Regions from separate parts of the Geobacillus sp. GHH01 genome, predicted to be linked through region 1. Evidence: predicted binding sites of a transcription regulator. Region 1 holds the regulator's gene; each other region holds the start of a gene.
What was found. Region 1 encodes LexA, which represses DNA repair genes until DNA is damaged. Its sites were predicted from a motif close to CGAACATATGTTCG; they were not measured.
Positions count from the first base shown of each region.

Region 2: a site for LexA is predicted at 1,574-1,587, ahead of uvrB (excinuclease ABC subunit UvrB). Genes of this name have one in related genera too.
Region 3: a site for LexA is predicted at 1,232-1,245, ahead of recN (DNA repair protein RecN). Genes of this name have one in related genera too.

Region 1 covers NC_020210.1:1,229,933-1,233,197, forward strand. The annotation lists gene glnA (type I glutamate--ammonia ligase) at 1-1,313, shown strand, start outside; gene lexA (transcriptional repressor LexA) at 1,378-2,001, opposite strand; gene yneA (cell division suppressor protein YneA) at 2,153-2,458, shown strand; gene GHH_RS06210 (recombinase family protein) at 2,478-3,131, shown strand; gene GHH_RS06215 (DUF896 domain-containing protein) at 3,261-3,265, shown strand, end outside.
Region 2 covers NC_020210.1:3,145,943-3,149,207, forward strand. The annotation lists gene uvrB (excinuclease ABC subunit UvrB) at 1-1,503, opposite strand, end outside; gene GHH_RS15605 (CsbA family protein) at 1,744-1,968, opposite strand; gene GHH_RS15610 (PDZ domain-containing protein) at 1,982-3,154, opposite strand.
Region 3 covers NC_020210.1:2,466,878-2,470,142, reverse strand. The annotation lists gene GHH_RS12130 (TlyA family RNA methyltransferase) at 1-656, shown strand, start outside; gene ahrC (transcriptional regulator AhrC/ArgR) at 713-1,162, shown strand; gene recN (DNA repair protein RecN) at 1,289-3,010, shown strand.

The DNA of each region.
Region 1 (3,265 bases):
ACATTATGCGCATCGTCAAAGAAGAAAACGTCAAATACATCCGCCTGCAATTTACGGATATTTTAGGCACGATCAAAAACGTCGAAATTCCGGTCAGCCAAATCGAAAAAGCGCTCAACAACAAAATGATGTTCGACGGCTCCTCGATCGAAGGATTCGTCCGCATCGAAGAATCGGACATGTATTTGTATCCGGACTTGGACACGTTCGTTATCTTCCCGTGGACATCGGAAAAAGGAAAAGTGGCCCGCTTCATCTGCGATATTTACAATCCGGACGGCACGCCGTTTGAAGGCTGCCCACGCTACAACTTGAAGCGGGTGCTGAAAGAGATGGAAGCGCTCGGTTTTACGGCGTTCAACTTAGGGGCGGAGCCGGAGTTTTTCCTCTTTAAGCTCGATGAAAATGGCCGGCCGACGATGGAACTGAACGACCGCGGCGGCTATTTCGACTTGGCGCCGACCGATCTCGGGGAAAACTGCCGGCGCGACATCGTGCTCGAGCTTGAGGAAATGGGCTTTGAAATTGAAGCATCGCACCATGAAGTTGCCCCGGGCCAGCACGAGATCGATTTTAAATACGCCCATGCCATCAAAGCGTGCGACGACATTCAAACGTTTAAGCTCGTTGTCAAAACGATCGCCCGCAAACACGGGCTGCACGCGACGTTTATGCCGAAGCCGATTTTTGGCATTAACGGTTCCGGGATGCATTGCAACTTGTCGTTGTTCCGCAACAACGAAAACGCCTTTTTCGATCCGAACGGCGATTTGCAGTTGAGCGATACGGCGCGGCAGTTTATCGCCGGTGTGCTGAAGCATGCGCCGAACTTTACGGCGGTGACGAACCCGACCGTCAACTCGTACAAGCGGCTTGTTCCAGGCTATGAAGCGCCGTGCTACGTCGCTTGGTCAGCGCGCAACCGCAGCCCGCTCATCCGCATTCCGGCTTCGCGCGGCATGAGCACGCGCATCGAAGTGCGCAGCGTCGACCCGTCGGCGAACCCGTATTTGGCGATGGCGGTCCTCCTTGCCGCGGGGCTCGACGGCATTCGCAACAAACTGACTCCTCCGGCGCCGGTCGACCGAAACATTTACGTCATGACGAAAGAAGAACGGCTCGAAGAAGGCATTGTCGATTTGCCGGCCACGCTCATCGAAGCGCTCGAAAATTTGAAATCGGACGAAGTGATCGTCCAAGCGCTCGGCAAACATTTGTTCGAGCATTTCGTCGAGGCGAAAGAAATTGAGTGGGATATGTATCGGACAACGGTTCATCAATGGGAATTGGACCAATATATGGAACTCTACTGATTCATAAAAAAGCTGCCCCGTTTTTTTTCAGGGCAGCTTTTTTATGGGCGCAGGCCGGCACGAGTCAGTCGAACAGGCGATAGACGCCGATCACTTTGCCGAGAATCGTGCAGTCGCGGACGATGATCGGCTCAAGATGGGCGTTTTCCGGCTGCAGGCGGATGTGGTCTTTTTCCTTGAAAAACCGCTTCACCGTCGCCTCGTTGTCTTCCGTCATGGCGACGACGATGTCGCCGTTGTTGGCCGATGACTGCTGGCGGACGATGACGTAGTCGCCGTCGAGAATGCCGGCTTCGATCATGCTGTCGCCCATCACTTCAAGCATAAACAGCTGCTCCTCGCCAGCGGCGAGCCGCTTCGGCAGCGGAAAGTAGCCTTCGATGTTTTCCACCGCTGTAATCGGTTGACCGGCCGTCACCTTGCCGATGATCGGCACCGAGATGATCTCCTCTTTTTCTCTCTCCTTGGCCATATCGTTGTCCAAAATTTCAATGGCGCGCGGCTTTGTCGGGTCGCGGCGGATGTACCCTTTGCTTTCTAGGCGCGCGAGATGCCCGTGGACCGTCGAACTTGACGCCAGTCCAACCGCTTCCCCAATTTCCCGCACCGACGGAGGATAGCCTTTTGTTTTTACTTCCTGTTTAATAAACTCTAAAATTTGCTGTTGTCGTTTTGACAGTTTCGTCATGGTTTCACACCTCTCGCCACATCATTTGCCTTCATTATACCATGCGGAAGACGAAAAAACAAACATAAGTTCGAGTTTTTTATTGACACAAACAAATGTTCTTGACTATAATGAAGGAAAGCGAACAAACATTCTAGAAAGGGTGGGGAGAATGGGGAAAACGTTGCTGCACTATGTTTTGTTTTCATTTTTGTTTGCGCTCGTGTTGGCAGGGTTCGTTTACGCCAGCAGCCCGGTCGATAAAAAAGAATACGTGACGATCACGGTCGCTCCCGGCGATACGCTTTGGGGGCTGGCAAAACAGTACGAACAGGAACACCATATGCCGCCTGATGAGTTCATCCGCTGGGTCGTCGATGTCAACCATTTGCCGAGCCCGCGTCTTGCCGCCGGTGAACAAATTGTCATTCCTGTGTTAAAATCAAAGCAGGGCGGCTCGGTGGCCGTCAATCAGTGATGGAAAGAAGGGATTGGCCATGAGGGCGGTCATTTACTGCCGAGTCAGCACGGACAAAGCTGAACAGGAAACGTCGCTCGCGAGGCAACGAGATGAGCTCGAGCGACTGGCGGCCGAGTGTGGATTTGAAGTCGTTAAAGTGATCGCCGAGCAGGCGAGCGGTTATGAAGCCGACCGCGACGGCGTGTTGGAGCTGCTTTCGCTTTGCGAGGAAGGCGAGGTCGATGTGCTGCTCATTCAAGATGAAACGCGGCTTGGGCGCGGCCATGCGCGCATGGCGGTGCTGCATTGCTTGAAAAAGCAAGGGGTGAAAATATACAGCGCCAGCCACCGCGGGGAGATGCCGCTGTCGGAGGCCGATGAGATGGTGTTATCCATCATCGCGATTGTCGAGGAGTACCAAAGAAAAATACATAACGCCAAAATTAAGCGTGGCATGCAGCGAGCCATCGCCAGCGGCTACCGACCGGAGCGGAACCTAAGGCGCCGGGGCGAAAACGCCGGGCGCGATCGAATTGATCTGCCGGTTGAGGAGATCGTCCGCTTGCGCGAGCGCGGACTGACGTTTGCCGATATCGCCGCGACGATGCGAAGCTTCGGTTACGAGGCGTCCAAGGCGACCGTCCATCGGCGTTACCAGGAATATATGGACGAGCAACAAAGGCGGCGTTGATCGTGTACTGCGCCTGACCCTAAAGCGGCGAGCGGGCAAAGGAAGCCAAGATGCCATCGTTGCCATCTTCCCGGTTGATCAGATAAGATAAAACAGAGTGAGAATATGGCAGATAGGAGAAGATGATCAATGCT
Region 2 (3,265 bases), 1.7 Mb from region 1:
GCCGACCAGTACATCGTATTTGCCGAGCCGCAAATCGCGGATGATTTCAATGCGCTCGAGCGTCTTAATTTCCGAATGCAAATACGCCACCTTGATCCCCGCTTCTTTCAAATAATCGGTCAAATCCTCCGCCATCTTTTTCGTCAGCGTCGTCACCAACGTCCGCTCGTTCCGCTCGACGCGCTCATGAATTTCGCCGATCAAATCGTCGATTTGCCCTTTCGTCGGGCGGACGTCGATCGTTGGGTCGAGAAGCCCGGTCGGGCGGATGATTTGTTCGACAACGCCCGGGCTGTGTTCAAGCTCGTACGGCCCTGGCGTCGCCGAGACGTAAATAATTTGATTGATTTTTTGCTCGAACTCTTCAAACGTGAGCGGCCGGTTGTCAAGCGCCGACGGCAGACGGAAGCCGTGGTCGACAAGCACTTGCTTGCGCGCCCGGTCACCGTTGTACATGCCGCGCAGCTGCGGCAAGGTGACGTGCGACTCATCAACGATGATCAAAAAATCGTCCGGAAAATAGTCAAGCAAGGTGTACGGCGTCGAGCCCGGCGGCCGCAGCGCCAAATGGCGCGAGTAGTTTTCGATGCCTGAACAAAAGCCCATCTCGCGCATCATTTCAAGGTCATAGCGCGTCCGCTGCTCAAGCCGCTGCGCCTCCAAAAGCTTCCCTTGCGCGCGCAGTTCGGCAAGCCGCTCCTCAAGCTCTTGTTCGATGTTTTGAATGGCGAGCCGCATTTTCTCCTCGCGCGTCACGAAGTGCGACGCCGGAAAAATGGCGACGTGCTCCCGCTCGCCGAGCACCTCGCCGGTTAAGGCGTCCACCTCGCGGATGCGCTCGATTTCATCGCCGAAAAATTCGACGCGAATGCAATGTTCATCGCGCGACGCGGGGAAAATTTCGACGACATCGCCGCGGACGCGGAACGTGCCGCGGCGAAAATCGATGTCATTGCGGTCGTATTGGATGTCAACGAGCCGCCGCAGCAACGCGTTGCGCTCGATTTCCATCCCAACGCGCAGCGAGACGACGAGCTCTCGATATTCTTCCGGCGACCCTAAACCGTAAATGCATGAGACGCTGGCCACGATGATGACATCCCGGCGCTCAAACAAGGCTGATGTCGCCGAGTGCCGCAATTTGTCGATTTCATCGTTGATTTTCGCATCTTTTTCAATGTACGTATCCGTCTGCGGCACGTACGCTTCCGGCTGATAATAATCGTAATAGCTGACAAAATATTCGACGGCGTTGTGTGGGAAAAACTCTTTCAGCTCGCTGTACAATTGGCCAGCGAGCGTTTTGTTGTGGGCGATGACAAGCGTCGGTTTGTTGACTTGGGCGATCACGTTCGAGATCGTAAACGTTTTGCCCGTCCCCGTCGCCCCAAGCAGCGTTTGATGCTTCACCCCGCGGCGCAGGCCGTCAACGAGCTTGGCGATCGCCTGCGGCTGATCGCCTTGCGGTTCGTATGGCGACACTAATTGAAAACGGCCCTCCACCGTTTCGCCTCCTCCTTCGTACCATCTTTCCCCATTGTATCACATCGTGATGATCCATGCATCAAAAATGCGAACTCATATTCGCACCATTCTGCACAGCATTTTCCATTCCCCTAACGCGAAAAAGCGGACCCATTCATGCCCAAGGTCCGCGTCTTCGCTCCGTTCCGTTTCGACAATCCGAGGTTCAGCCGACGATGCCTTTTTCCAAAAACAGACGGTTGAACCGACAACGCCGCTTCATTTTTGCTTCAGATGGTCGAGCATGCGGCCGGCCCAAAGAAAGCCGGCGATCGTCGATGCAATGTCAGCGACGATTTCATGCAGCTCATCCGTATAGCCTTTCAAGTAGGAAGCGACAAGCAGCGCCGTCGTCAACAGCACAGCAATGTACCGATTGTACGTCACCCGCGCAAACAACAGCACCAATAAGCACGGAATGATGAGTGCCGCCAAAAACCACATGATCCATTCTCCTTTACGAAACAGCTTCAGACGCTGATGCGTTCCGATCACGGACGAACAGCAGCCCGAGTTCATGATGCTCATCCTCATAGAGCGCCCCTTGGACGAAACGGACTTCGCCGTTATGTCCGACGACATCCAACTTGCAGAACGCGCGGTTGCGTTGGAGCGCCTCGTAAAACTCGGTTTCGGTCCGCACCGGGGCGCCGTTTGTTTTGATGATGACTTCTCCGATCGAAAGCCCCATTTTTTCCGCTTTCGAGCCAGGAAGCACGCCGACAATCACTAAGCCGTGCGGATGGCGGGCAAAGCGGGGCGGACGGGCGCGGTCGGCGCGATGCCCGGAAAACGCGATCCATTCGCGGCCGATGATGGCCATAGCCCCCGCCGCCACCGCCAGCGGTGGATACCATATACCGGAAGCAGCCAATAGGGCGACAACGAACGCCAGCCGAACAACAAGCCGCCCCTCCGCGCGCGCCGCTTCCGCCGGCAGCATGTGCTGGCGGCGCTGGGAAAAGCCGAGAAGAAACGGCACGAGCCAAAATGAATAGCCGTCTCCCGTCGAAACGAGCGGCCACCAGGAAGCCGGAGGCAGCGCGCCGCCTGATACGGGCAGCACAACCGGCACAAACCAAAGACGCTGCGTCCATTGCAGGCCGACCGTCATCCCCCGCTTGCTTTTCGCAAGCTGCGGCGAGGCCGCCTCGTTTCGCGTGCGAATGATGAGCCATCCTTCCGAAAACAAAAGCAACGCAAGCCACACCGCCAAAGCCGGCGCCGCCGTCATGCCATCGGGAAGCCAGCGGGACAACGCGCCGCTTCGCTCCGCCAAACCGAACACGAGAAGCGCGCCGCCAACTGGATAAGCAGGCGACAACAACCGCGCTTCCATCGCCAAGCTAAAGAGCACCGTCAGCACCGTCACCGTCCAAACCGCTTCCTGCGGCACCGCGATCCCGATGCCGACGGCCGCCGCCGACAACATCGCTCCAGCCATCCATCCCTTCGTCCAAAGCCCGCGCCACTCTTGCCATAGGCTGTAGACGCGCACATGAAAATCGCGGCGCTCCCGCTTCACCCGCCGCCAACCGACGGCCAAAGCGAGCGCGGCGCCATAATAAAGAAGCGGCTGCCGCCAAACCGACGCGACGCCCTCAAGCCATTCCAGCCACCATGTTGCCATCCGCTTCACCCCTTGCGTCGTTCATCATTCTTTATCTTCTATTCTACCAAATGGCATGACCAATTCCCATGCCCACAGCCATCTTTTTTCGCCAATGGCGAATCTTCGCTG
Region 3 (3,265 bases), 1.2 Mb from region 1:
GCGGTGGGTTGAAACTGGAAAAAGCGTTGCGCGAGTTTCATATTCGCGTGGAAAATAAAATTGTTCTTGACATCGGCGCGTCGACCGGCGGTTTCACCGACTGCGCCTTGCAGCATGGGGCGAAGCTGACGTATGCCGTCGATGTCGGCTACAACCAGCTTGCTTGGAAGCTGCGTCAAGACGAGCGCGTCGTTGTGATGGAGCGGACGAACTTCCGCTACGTGACGCCGGATCAGTTTACGAAAGGGCTGCCGGAAGTAGCTGTCATCGATGTCTCGTTTATTTCGCTGCGGCTCATTTTGCCGGTCGTCAAGACGGTCATGGTGCCGGGCGGCGATGTGATTGCGCTCGTCAAGCCGCAGTTTGAAGCCGGCAGGGAAAAGGTCGGCAAAAAGGGGATTGTTCGCGACCCGAACATTCACGAGGAAGTGCTCGAATCGATCATTCAATTCGCCTGTGCGGAAGGGTTCGATGTTCTTCATTTAACGTATTCACCGATTACCGGCGGCGACGGCAATATTGAATTTTTGCTTCATGCTGCCTATCCTGGAGGAAACCGGGAGGGAGAAAACCGACTGTCAGCATCCGTCGCCGACGTGGTGAGCGAGGCGCATGCCCGCTTGCGGGAGGGGAGCGTGGAGCCAAGCGGCAAATAGCGTCGGCGGGACGGACAATCTGCTCTGCACTTTGAAAAGCGGGGAGGTGGCGCAATGTGAACAAAGGGCAAAGGCATATTAAAATTCGCGAAATCATTATGAACCATGACATTGAAACGCAAGACGAGCTTGTCGACCGGCTGAGAGAAGCTGGCTTTAACGTCACCCAGGCGACCGTCTCGCGCGACATTAAAGAAATGCAGCTCGTCAAAGTGCCCATGGCCAATGGCCGCTACAAGTACAGCCTTCCGTCCGACCAGCGCTTCAATCCGTTGCAAAAGCTGAAGCGGGCGCTTGTTGATGTGTTTGTGAAGCTTGACGGAACGGGCAACTTGCTTGTGTTGCGGACGTTGCCGGGCAACGCCCATGCCGTCGGCGTCTTGCTCGACAATTTGGATTGGAACGAAATCGTCGGTACGATTTGCGGCGACGATACGTGCCTGATCATTTGCCGGACGCCGAAAGATGCGGAAAAAGTGTCCGACCAGCTGTTGTCCATGCTCTAGGCGAGGACCGGCCCAGCTCCCGTTCTGCGTTCAAGGACGGAACGACAGGGCGGTCCTCGTTTGCAAATCCGAACATACGTGCTATAATCAAAAGTGGAATGAATCGGACAGGCAAGGAGTGGTGAAATGCTCGCCGAGCTGTCGATTAAAAATTTCGCCATTATCGAGTCGCTCTCGTTGTCGTTCGACAAAGGGCTGACGGTGTTAACCGGCGAAACGGGAGCCGGCAAATCGATCATCATCGACGCGATTCATTTGTTGATCGGCGGACGCGGCTCCGCTGAATTTGTCCGCTTTGGAGCGGAAAAGGCGGAAATCGAAGGGCTGTTTTTGCTTGATGATGACCGCCATCCATGCTGGCAAAAATGCGCAGACGTTGGCATCGACGCCAGCGACGGCATGATCGTGTTGCGCCGCGATATTTTCGCCAACGGCAAAAGCGTCTGCCGCATTAACGGCAAGCTCGTCACGACGGCGGTGCTGCGCGACATCGGGGCGACGCTTGTTGATATTCACGGCCAGCATGAACATCAAGAACTGATGGATCCGTCCCGCCATCTGCCGCTTTTAGACGAGTTCGGCGGCCTAGAGGCGGCAGAGGCGCTTGCTCGCTACCGCGCCGTCTACGAGCGGTATGAGGAGCTCGGAAACAAATTGAAAAAGCTGAGCGAAAATGAACAGCAAATGGCGCACCGGCTTGATTTGCTGACGTTTCAGCTGCGTGAAATCGAGCAGGCGGCGCTCGAGCCGGGCGAGGACGAGCGGCTGATGGAGGAAAAAGTTCGCATCGTCAATTTTCAAAAAATTTATACCGCGCTGCAGAAAAGTTATGAGGCCCTCTCCGGAGAGGGACGCGGACTTGATTCGATCGGGGAGGCGATGCGCCATCTCGATGACGTCGCAGGCATGGATGCAGCGCTCAAAGATGCGCATGAAACGACGTCGAACTGCTACTATTTGCTCGAGGAAGTCATGTACAAGCTGCGCGATCAAATTGAGGAGATGGAGTACGACCCAGAGCGGCTCGATGCCATTGAAAGCCGTCTCGCGGAAATCGGGCAGCTCAAACGAAAATACGGGGCGACGATCGCCGATATTTTGCACTATGCCGAGACGATCGCCGAGGAAATCGAGACAATCGAAAATCGCGAAACGCATGTGCATGAGCTTAAGCAGCAGCTCGCTCTGGTGACGGACGAGTTGCTTACGGAGGCGAAAAACGTCACCGCTGTTCGGCAAACATATGCCCAGCGCCTGATTGAGCGCATTCATCAAGAACTGAAAGACTTGTACATGGACAAAACGAAATTTGACATCGTATTTGCCAAGCGCGAAGGATCGCTTGACGCCCCCTTGGTCGACGGCGTGCCGGTTAGGTTCCAAGAAGACGGCATCGATGTCGTCGAGTTTTACATTTCGACGAACGTCGGCGAGCCGTTAAAACCGCTCGTCAAAGTCGCTTCCGGCGGCGAGCTGTCGCGCATTATGCTGGCGTTGAAAACGATTTTTTCCAAACATCAAGGAGTGACGTCGATTGTTTTTGATGAGGTCGACACCGGTGTCAGCGGACGCGTCGCCCAGGCGATGGCGGAAAAAATTTACCACATCGCCAGCCAGTCGCAAGTGCTTTGCATTTCCCATCTGCCGCAAGTCGCTGCGATGGCGGACACGCACTTGTTGATCGCCAAAGAGACGGATGGGGAACGGACGAAAACAGTCGTGAGGAAGCTCAATGAGGAGGAGAAAGTGAAAGAAATCGGGCGGATGATTTCCGGCGTCGAGATGACGGAATTGACGAAACGGCATGCCAAAGAGCTGTTGGAACTGGCGGCGAAAATGAAACATTGATTCCTGTTTCCCCTGTTCGTCGAGGGGAGGCGCATCCCTCTCAAAGCGGGCCGATTCCGCCTGCCTGTTCTCACTTGGCGCTCGCTTTCCTTAAGAGAACTACGGTGTTTCATAAAGATAAGCAAAAAGCCGCGCGGCTGTCCGGATGCAAGTCCATCCAATTCCGGGCAGCTTTTTTATCGGCAGGGCGATTATATTTTCCCCGGTTCAGGCAAAATTAAAACTGTAACCGTTTTGGCATGGTGTAGGCGGGAG